Regions from separate parts of the Cytobacillus sp. Hz8 genome, predicted to be linked through region 2. Evidence: riboswitches for the same ligand, from Rfam matches in the RefSeq annotation. Region 2 holds a riboswitch; each other region holds the start of a gene.

Region 1 (3,285 bases), on a different contig from region 2:
CTGAAATGCCAGCAATTATCATTTGCCCGATTTTTTCCGATAAGCTCATCTTCGCAATGGTTTCTGATATCGTTTTAGGCTGATTGGTTGTTTGTTGTGAAGGTTGTCGGGCTACTTCAGTATATAGTGAAATGTGATCAGCCTTTGGATTGGGTTCCTGAGTAGTTGGTTTTGGCATTATCCATTTTAAATCATAGGCAGGTGTGACATGATATACCAAGATGATTTGGTCATGTGTTTCATCCTTATAGTACCGAACCTCGTCAGGATCACCGCCAACTTTTAGAATATTATGGTAACGAATGGATTGTAGCTTGGAATCATATGATCGAATATCATTGCAGATATCTCCTTCATACCCTAAAACAACATGGTGCTGGGTATACTCCTCATAGCTCTTATCCTCAGCTTTCGTAATTTGGGTAGGCTTTCCCCATGTGCCTGATACTTCAGTTCTTTGCGTTTTCCCGGAAATGAATGGAAGATTGACCAATTTTCCACCTTCAGATAAGGTGAAAGTGTTACGAATGAAATCATTTACGTCATTGGCTTGGTCTTTCGGTTCATTGGCTTTAGGCGTAGAGGTAATGGGTTTATCCTTGTTTGGTTGGGGACGGGTTGCATTTTTTGTAATAGTATAAATGCCAGCGACGAGAAGAAGGGTTAAAAAAAGGAATAGAAAATATCTGAATTTACGATTTTTTGACTTGATCATATAATGAAGCCCTTCTTTCTTATTGAGATTTGTAATGGTGTTTTAATAAGCCTAAAGTAATTCTAATTAAAAATAAAGAAGAAATAAAAATTTGTTTTTGTTAATGAAATTATTATTCTTATCCAAGTTGGTGGCTGATTCACATTTATTCTAAAAAAATAAAATTTATTCGTGAATTCAATGAATATTTGTGCAAAATCCTCTATTAAAAATATAATTCCTTTGTGCAAAATATGTGAGAAAATCTTTTAATAAAAGGGTAGTAATACTAGTATGACGTTGATATCCAAATTCATCCAAATTATTATACTAGGTTGACAGATTTATCAGTATAAGGTAGCCTTAATAATATAATCTAATAACGAACCTCACTTTTTACTAGTGAGGTAGAGGCGCGATGTTTAACAGTCTTTAGCGGAGCTTGAGAGGGCTATGATTCTAAGGAGAAGGAAATGTTGCCGAAGTGAGTAATATTCTCAGTATTACTTGCTGGGTCTGCAGTGAATAACTGCAGGACTGTCTCAGGAGACTACCCGGTTTTCTGAGTTGTGCTATCTCATTTGGGAAAAGAGAGGGTTTCGGGGCATTCTATTATAATGCGGCCTGAGTATACCTCAGGCCGCTTTTTGTTGTGGAAAAAATGTCCTCGGTCAAAAATCAGGAGGAGAAGACGATCATGAAACAAAAAGCATCATTATTTTTCGTATTAATGCTTTCAGTCATTGTATTATTAGCAGGTTGTGGGAAAGGTGATAGTTCTAAATCGGCATCGGCTGATGAAAATACATTTAAGGTGGGGCTTGAAGCAGGCTATGCTCCATTTAACTGGACACAAAACGATGATTCCAATGGCGGCGTGAAAATCGCTGGAGCTTCAGAATATGCAGGGGGCTATGATGTAGAAATAGCGAAAAAAATCGCAGATGGTTTAGGGAAAAAATTAGTGATTGTGAAGACGGAATGGGATGGACTTGTGCCTGCCTTAACCTCTGGCAAAATTGATGCCATTATTGCAGGGATGTCACCGACAACGGAACGAAAAAAGACGATCGATTTTTCAGATAACTATTACAAGTCCAATTTAGTAATGGTTGTGAAAAAAGGAAGCAAGTATGAAAAGGCTACATCTATTCAAGATTTTAAAGGGGCAAAGGTAACCGCTCAGTTGAATACTTTCCACTATTCCGTGATTGATCAAATTAAAGGGGTAAAGAAAGCAAAGGCAATGGATAATTTCCCAGCTATGCGGGTGGCTCTAGAATCAGGAATTATTGATGGCTATGTCTCAGAACGACCTGAAGCCGTTAGTGCATCTAGTGCGAATGAGAATTTTGCCATGGTTGAATTTAAAGATGGGTTTAAAACTTCAGCGGATGATACAGCCGTTGCGGTTGGAATCCAAAAAGGCAGTGACTTAAAAGGAAAAATCAATGAAATTTTAAAAGGCATTTCAGAGGAACAACAGACCGAAATTATGGATGCTGCGATTAAAAATCAGCCAGCAGCCAAATAATGATTTTTTAGGCCGGCTGTAATTACAGCCGGTTTCATGATGATGGAGGAGGAGAAAGATGAGCTTCGATTGGATTGTCAGAATCATTTCAGAAAATTGGCCAATGTTTCTGCGTGGAGCAGGGATGACGCTTTTTATTGCTCTAATTGGAACCATTCTCGGTGCGATTATTGGATTGTTGGCAGGGGTAATTCGAACCATTCCTGTCCCTGATAGAGGAATGAAAAAGTTTATTCTTAAAGTCATTAATATTATTCTATCCATTTATATAGAATTTTTCCGTGGAACCCCAATGATCGTACAGGCCATGGTCATTTATTACGGTTCCGCATTGGCATTTAATATCGATATGAATGTTTTAGTTGCGGCGCTTATTGTAGTTTCTATTAATACCGGAGCCTATATGGCGGAAATTGTTCGCGGAGGAATTGTATCTATCGATAAAGGTCAATTTGAAGCGGCACAAGCGATTGGGATGAATCATTTTCAAACGATGATGAATGTGGTATTGCCGCAGGTGCTGCGAAATATTTTGCCTGCAACAGGGAACCAATTTGTGATTAATATTAAAGATACATCGGTTCTGAATGTGATTTCAGTATCAGAACTGTATTTCCTAACGAAATCTGTGGCAGGAAATAATTTTAGATACTTTGAATCCTTCTTTGTCGCATGTATTTTGTATTTTGTCATGACCTTCATTGTGACAAGAATCCTGCTTTATTTTGAAAGAAAGCTAGAAGGACCGGAAAATTACACCATGACAAACGATGAGATTCAACCAGCAAGATAATGAAGGAAAGGAGGAGAGAGCATGGAAAAAGTCATTGATATTCAGCATCTAAATAAATCCTTTGGAGCACACGAAGTATTAAAGGATATCGATTTTTCAGTGAATAAAGGAGAGGTAGTCAGTATCATCGGTTCCTCCGGTTCTGGTAAATCGACCCTGCTTCGCTGTATCAATCTATTAGAAAAACCGAGTGGCGGACAAATCATCTATCAAGGGGAAAACATTTTGGATGACAAGCGTGATCTATTTTTGTATCGCCGCAAA
Region 2 (3,285 bases):
ATTGAATTTGAATTTACAAGCGAACTTATTAGCCATCAATTAAAACAGAAAAAAGAAATGTCCTTTCAATTAGAAGCTGGATTCCTAGCTCAGCAATATGAAATGCAAAAAAAGGTAATCTGCGAAGCCTTTGAACATCCGCGAAAAAAAGGTGGAAAGGTTCAAATAACAATAAAGTGGGACAAAAAAGATGTCATTGAGTAGCCAAAAAAAGCTTTCATCGGAATTTCTCCATTGAAAGCTTTTTTCATTCTAAGAGAAATTATCCCCTGCTACCTTAATATTATTTTTATAAATTTACTGGTACACGAGATAATTCAAAGGCAGAGTGAAGTTCTTCAACCGCTTGCACCATTTTCATATCATCAATAACTGTTGATACCTTAATTTCAGATGTACTGACCATTTTTACCGTAATATCGCTGCTTGCTAATACTTCAAACATTTCTGCAGCTACCCCAGGGTTGGAAACCATCCCAGATCCCACAATTGAAACTTTAGCAAGTCCTGTTTCTGTTTCAACCTTCTTATATTTCAACAGCTTTTTATTACTTTCTAATACATCCAAAGTTCCTTGTAAATCAGCTGTTTTAATGGAAAACGATAAATTATTTGTTTGATCAGCCGTTGTGCTTTGGATAATGATATCTACATTAATATGACTGCTTGCTAAGGTTGTAAAAATAGTCGATAACCCAGTTATGGAATTAGGCAAACCAAGGATTGATACTCTTGTAATTTGATCTTCAAATGCAATTCCTCTGACAACTAAATTTTGCTCCATTTTTGCTTCCTCCTCAATGATTGTTCCGCGCATTCTTTCCATGCTTGACCGAACTTCAAGTGCAACATTGTAATTTTTCGCATACTCTACCGCACGGGGATGAAGCACAGCCGCACCTAAATTTGCCAGTTCAAGCATTTCATCATATGAAACTGATAAGAGCTGTCTTGCATCCTTTACATAGCGAGGATCTGTTGTAAATACACCGGTTACATCGGTATAGATGTCACATTTATCTGCTTGCAAGGCAGCAGCAAGTGCTACGGCCGTTGTATCGGAACCACCTCTACCCAGTGTTGTAATCGATCCATCCTTTGTTACTCCTTGAAACCCAGCAACGATTACGATTTTCCCTTTTTCCAGTTGCTCTTTAATCTTGGATTCATCAATATTTAAGATTCTCGCATTGCCATGAACAGCTTCTGTTTCAATTCCAGCTTGCCAACCAGTTAAGGAAAGCGTATCAAATCCTTTTTCAATCAAGCTAATCGCCAATAAAGAAATAGTGACCTGCTCACCTGTAGTAAGAAGCATATCCATTTCCCTTCTGCTAGGGTTAGCCGATATTTCATTTGCCATCGTGACAAGCTGATCGGTTGTTTTTCCCATCGCAGAAACTACGACCACGACCTCATTTCCATTTGATTTTTCCTCAATCACTCGATTTGCAACATTTTGTATTCTTTCAATACTTCCTACCGAAGTACCCCCGAATTTCTGAACAATTAACCCCACAATATCCCTTCTTTCGCTCAAAGTTAATGAACTTTTATGTAAAAAATTCAACAAAAAAAGCAATGAGAACTATCTCATTGCTGTGTTCATAAAGTTAATAAAAATACGCACACAGTGAGATAGCGCTCCAAGATAATAATCTTGACAATCCTACATTTCTTAAATGCAGGACCAGCAAAGAAAGAAATAAGCCTTTCCCCACTTCGGCAAACATTCCCTTTCAAAGTTCCTCACTGAAGCTTATTCCTCTCCGAACCTTTACTGATGAAGTTTGCACCTCTACCATCACTTTAATTTGATAAAGTGTTTATTTAAATGTTTACTCATTATAGCATAGACCCATTCTTGTGGCAATTCTATTCCAGTAATTTTTTTACAAGCTCTTCTGCCACTTGGGAAGGGATCCCGATATTCGTAAAGTCTTCCATATTTGCTTCTTTCATTTTTTTTACCGAGCCAAATGTTTTTAATAGAAGTTTCTTACGCTTTTCCCCAATACCAGGAATGTCATCTAACATAGATTGAAAAGCATTTTTGCCCCGTAATTGGCGATGGAAGGTGATAGCGAATCGATGCACCTCATCTTGTATTCTTTGCAATAAATAAAATTCCTGACTATTTCGCTCTAATTGAATGATTTCAAGAGGTTCTCCATATAACAACTGCGATGTACGATGCTTTTCATCTTTTACAAGACCAGATATGGGCAAATCAAGACCCAATTCATTTTCAATAACATCTCTTACTGCTTCCACATGACCTTTCCCACCATCTATTATGACTAAATCGGGAAGTGGCAGGTTATCCTTCAGCACTCTTGAATATCTTCTTCTAACAACCTCTCTCATGGATTCATAGTCATCCGGTCCCTCTACCGTTTTAATTTTGTATTTACGATATTCCTTCTTCTCTGATTTTCCATCAATAAAGACAACCATCGCTGAAACAGGATTGGTTCCCTGAATATTCGAATTATCAAATGCCTCAATCCGATGAGGGGTATAGATATTTAAAGCCGCCCCAAGTTTTTCGACCGCACGAATGGTTCGCTCCTCATCTCTTTCAATTAATGAAAATTTTTCCTTTAGGGCAATCTTTGCATTTTTGCAAGCAAGGTTTATAAGATTTTTTTTCTGCCCTCTTTTAGGCTGTAATACCTTCACCTGCAATAAATTTTCTGCATACTCAGCATTGATGGCTTCAGGAATTAAAACCTCCTTAGGTTTAAAATGATTGGTTTTTTCATAAAATTGACCTAAATAAGTCAGCATCTCTTCTTCTGGCTCATTGTATACAGGGAACATCGATACATCTCTTTCAATCAGTTTTCCTTGACGAATAAAAAAGACTTGAACGCACATCCAACCTTTATCCACTGAATAGCCAAACACATCGCGATCGATAAAATCGGTTGTCTGCATTTTTTGCTTTTCCATTGTTGCTTCTATATGAGCAATTTTGTCGCGAAATTCCTTTGCCCGTTCAAAATCCAATTCATCCGCTGCTACCATCATTTTTTCTGTTAGATCATCCTTTATTTCCTTATATCCACCATTTAGAAATTTTGTAATTTCATCCACTATTTGTTTATATTCTTCCTCATTAATATCATTAATACAAGGAGCAAGGCATTGACCCAAGTGATAATATAGACAAACTCTGTCTGGCAGGGTGGTGCACTTTCGCAATGGATAGATCCGATCTAATAATTTCTTCGTTTCATTGGCGGCCTGGACATTCGGATAAGGACCAAAATATTTCCCCTT
Region 3 (3,285 bases), on a different contig from region 2:
CCCTTTCATTTCACTGAAAGAGGCTCATTTTCTTTTTATATTTATGTGGATTAAACTTTTGAATTTTCCTTCTTCATCTTTTCATTCCCCTTTTTCAACACTTGACGAGAAAAGATAATGCCACTTGCAATTAAAACGACACCAAAAGTAAATATCTTAATATCGGCCGTCCCTGCATAAATGACCCAAACTGAATAAATCGTAGCCAAGAATGCGATGATTCCGTCCATCCATCTTGCCTTCTTACTATTATGATACGTCTCTCCTGTGACAACTAATTTAAGCTGGAACACTGAAGATATGAAATATGGAACAAGATAAGATAAGGTTGCAATATAAATAATAAAATCAAAGGCCTGGGAAATAGAATTGGAGACCGTAGAAAAAATAAATAATTGTCCAATCATATTTGTAACAATGATAGAAAACTTTGGAATTCCCTTTTGGTTTTCTTTTCCAAACTGAGGAATAAAAATCCCGTGCTTTGCTGCTTGAAAAGGGATTTCCCCAGTTAACATGACCCAACCAAGAGAAGAGCCAAATAAACTAATCAGACCAAGTCCAGCCAATAATTTTGCTCCAATTGGTCCTAAAATCGTTTCAATCGCGTCAATTAGCGGCTTATCAGAGGCAATTAATTGATCCTGTGGCAGCATTCCCATCACAAGGGTGCTTATGCCAATATAAATTGCTAACGCTATGAAAAGTCCAAGAATCGATGCTCTTTTTACATCAATTTGCTTTCTAGCACGCGGGGCGAAAACAACCGCTGATTCAACCCCAACAAATGCCCAAAGCGTCGTAATCGCTGCTTTATTAATTTGAGAAAAAATACTCATACTATTCCCTGCATCATCTACTCTTGCTGCAGCTAATGGAAGAATATTTGCCTTTTGAAAAGCAAACAAACCAATAATGATAAACAAGAGAAAACCAATAACTTTTGCCGCTGTTGCTGCGAAATTTAACTTTCCTGCCCCTTCCATCCCATGTAAAATAATCATTGTTGTACCCCATAATAACAATGTGCAAACTAAAAAAGTAATGGCGTTCCCTACTTTTAAAGTAAATGATCCAATTTTAAAAAGCTCTGCACTACTTGTCATGATTGGGAAAAAAGTGGATAGATAGCCTGCAAAGGTAGTAATAATCGCAATATTTCCTGCAAGGTTACCAATCCAATACCCCCAGGTTGCCATAAACCCTGAAAGGGTAGACGCATTAGAACCTGGTTTAAATAATTCTTTTGCATAAATTTGCGGTCCACCTGAAAGCTCCGGTTTTCGTATCGCCAGATTTCCAAATACTAAAACAGTCACTAAAACACCCAAACCGGTTAATAACCAAGCTCCCAACACACCAAGGGGACTCGCCACCTCAGAAAGGGATCGCGGTAGCATAAATATCCCTGATCCCACCATGTTCCCAACAACCAAAGCTGTAAGTATCCACAGTCCAAATTTTTTATTTTGACCCATCTATAGTACTCCTCTCGTTTCTTTCCTCGAGCTTTAGAAATTAGAGATAATATTCAATGATTTGTAAAAGCACAAAAAAGCACACCACTTAACGGTGTACTTTTAAACTGCCGCATCAGGGGAAATGGATAGTTCATCATAACAAAAGCTATGACAGTTCTGCTCCTATTCAAAGACAGACCCAGCTACTAATCATCAGAGAATTCTTAGTGCTTCGGCAATGATTCCTTTTTGTTAAAGTCCTAGAGCTCTCTGACTCTCATTTAACATACTCTTAATGCATTGCGCCTCTAACTCATCTTTAGCTGATGAGGAATTATCAATTCAGTTACGAGGCTAGCTTACTAGAAAGGCGGGGCATTGTCAATGAATAAAAGTATTCTAAAAAAGTAAAATATAACGTTATTTCCACTCATTTCCTCCATGAAAATCCAAAAATGGTGAGAGAATAAACTTAATAAACAAAAGGAGTGAATAAATTGGTTGCGTGGTCTGATGAAAAGAAATTTCTTACAAAAGCACCAAAGGAAACAAATTTCACCGTCGATACCGATGGGCATTTTCCCAATCTAAAAGCAATCGCCGGAGATTCTGTCAATGCCCACAAAAACCTAGAGGAAGCTAATGCTATTTTTACGAAAAAAGAATTGGGACAGCAGAATGAAAATAATGCCTTGTAGACGGGGCTTAGTAAATGTTTCATTATACTTTTGTTCGTTCCTAAATAGAATTTTATCATAAATTTTGCAGTGAATATGTTCGTACAAATATTGACGTATACAGCTTAAATTAGATTGCAATATCTTGTATTAAGGTAGTTGATAAAAAAATGGAAGGTCAAAAAAATGATTCCTCTATCCTCTTCACTTGAATTTATATTCTGTCTCTTTGCTAGCTAATAGCCTGATATTAGAGCTTTTATGATAAATGGAAACTCCCCATTCCCTTATAACACTAAAAACCCACCAAAGCTATAAAGCTCCTGGTGGGTTCAATCAAAAAAATAATTCCATTAAATTTTCGGAAGTTCTCGTATCTCCACGGAAGTTTCATTTCCACATAGCGGACATCTTAAATCATTAGAGGCGAAATCTTTTCTCATCCATCCTTTACAATTTTCATCCAAACAAGAATATACTTCAACATCCATCATGATCATTTCCGGTTTATCATCTTGACCTTTTTTATTAAAAAAAATCGACAACGCCCCCTTATTAGCTTCAAAACCTCTACTAATAGTATAAACCAAAATAAGGAAAAACATTACTAATTCATCCAATTATAATGATATGCTTATAAATTCCAACCTATGCCGCCTATCGGAATTGAATCCCTCGAAAAGTGGAGCAAATGAAAAAGAAGCTTGTCCTATGACTGCTTCTTCCTAATTTTTTAAATCAGAACGTTTACCTAAATCAGGCTCACCTGGAGTTTGATTGCCAGTGGTAGCATTATAGCCTACTCGGTAGCTCGCGTGTCTTTTTTCTCTTAAGGCTTCAGGCATTTGATATTGACTCATATCATCCTGGGCATCCCTTGGCGTCATTTTCCATCACCTTCCTTTCCATTTTCTTGTTATTACATTATTCTTCAGAGCCCTTTCTTGGTATTCCCATTTCCTTTCCATTTACGTTCTCTATTACCGATTGAATTTCACCCTCTGTAAAGGTATCGCTCACTTGCTCATGGGTTGTCGCTAAACCTGAAGATACCTCGTCCTTCCGTTGATAATCTTCCGATTGATACACTCGATTTGCAACTGGGTAGTCATTGTTTTGATTTTTCCCCTTCAAAACAGCAGCCCCTT

What was found. A riboswitch is a leader RNA that binds a small molecule or an ion and turns the genes downstream of it on or off. The one in region 2 is predicted to bind lysine.
Region 1: another riboswitch for lysine. It lies ahead of ACE38V_RS06010 (transporter substrate-binding domain-containing protein); the one in region 2 lies ahead of ACE38V_RS14165 (aspartate kinase).
Region 3: another riboswitch for lysine. It lies ahead of ACE38V_RS09810 (amino acid permease); the one in region 2 lies ahead of ACE38V_RS14165 (aspartate kinase).

What each region holds. Positions count from the first base shown of each region.
Region 1 covers NZ_JBHKFI010000003.1:176,769-180,053, reverse strand. The annotation lists gene nagZ (beta-N-acetylhexosaminidase) at 1-715, opposite strand, end outside; lysine riboswitch at 1,095-1,277, shown strand; gene ACE38V_RS06010 (transporter substrate-binding domain-containing protein) at 1,392-2,228, shown strand; gene ACE38V_RS06005 (amino acid ABC transporter permease) at 2,287-3,021, shown strand; gene ACE38V_RS06000 (amino acid ABC transporter ATP-binding protein) at 3,043-3,285, shown strand, end outside.
Region 2 covers NZ_JBHKFI010000011.1:24,588-27,872, reverse strand. The annotation lists gene ACE38V_RS14170 (YslB family protein) at 1-204, shown strand, start outside; gene ACE38V_RS14165 (aspartate kinase) at 290-1,519, opposite strand; lysine riboswitch at 1,632-1,809, opposite strand; gene uvrC (excinuclease ABC subunit UvrC) at 1,876-3,285, opposite strand, start outside.
Region 3 covers NZ_JBHKFI010000006.1:101,384-104,668, forward strand. The annotation lists gene ACE38V_RS09810 (amino acid permease) at 51-1,478, opposite strand; lysine riboswitch at 1,600-1,779, opposite strand; gene ACE38V_RS09815 (hypothetical protein) at 1,958-2,158, shown strand; gene ACE38V_RS09820 (cold-inducible protein YdjO-related protein) at 2,491-2,742, opposite strand; gene ACE38V_RS09825 (hypothetical protein) at 2,863-3,024, opposite strand; gene ACE38V_RS09830 (YozQ family protein) at 3,062-3,271, opposite strand.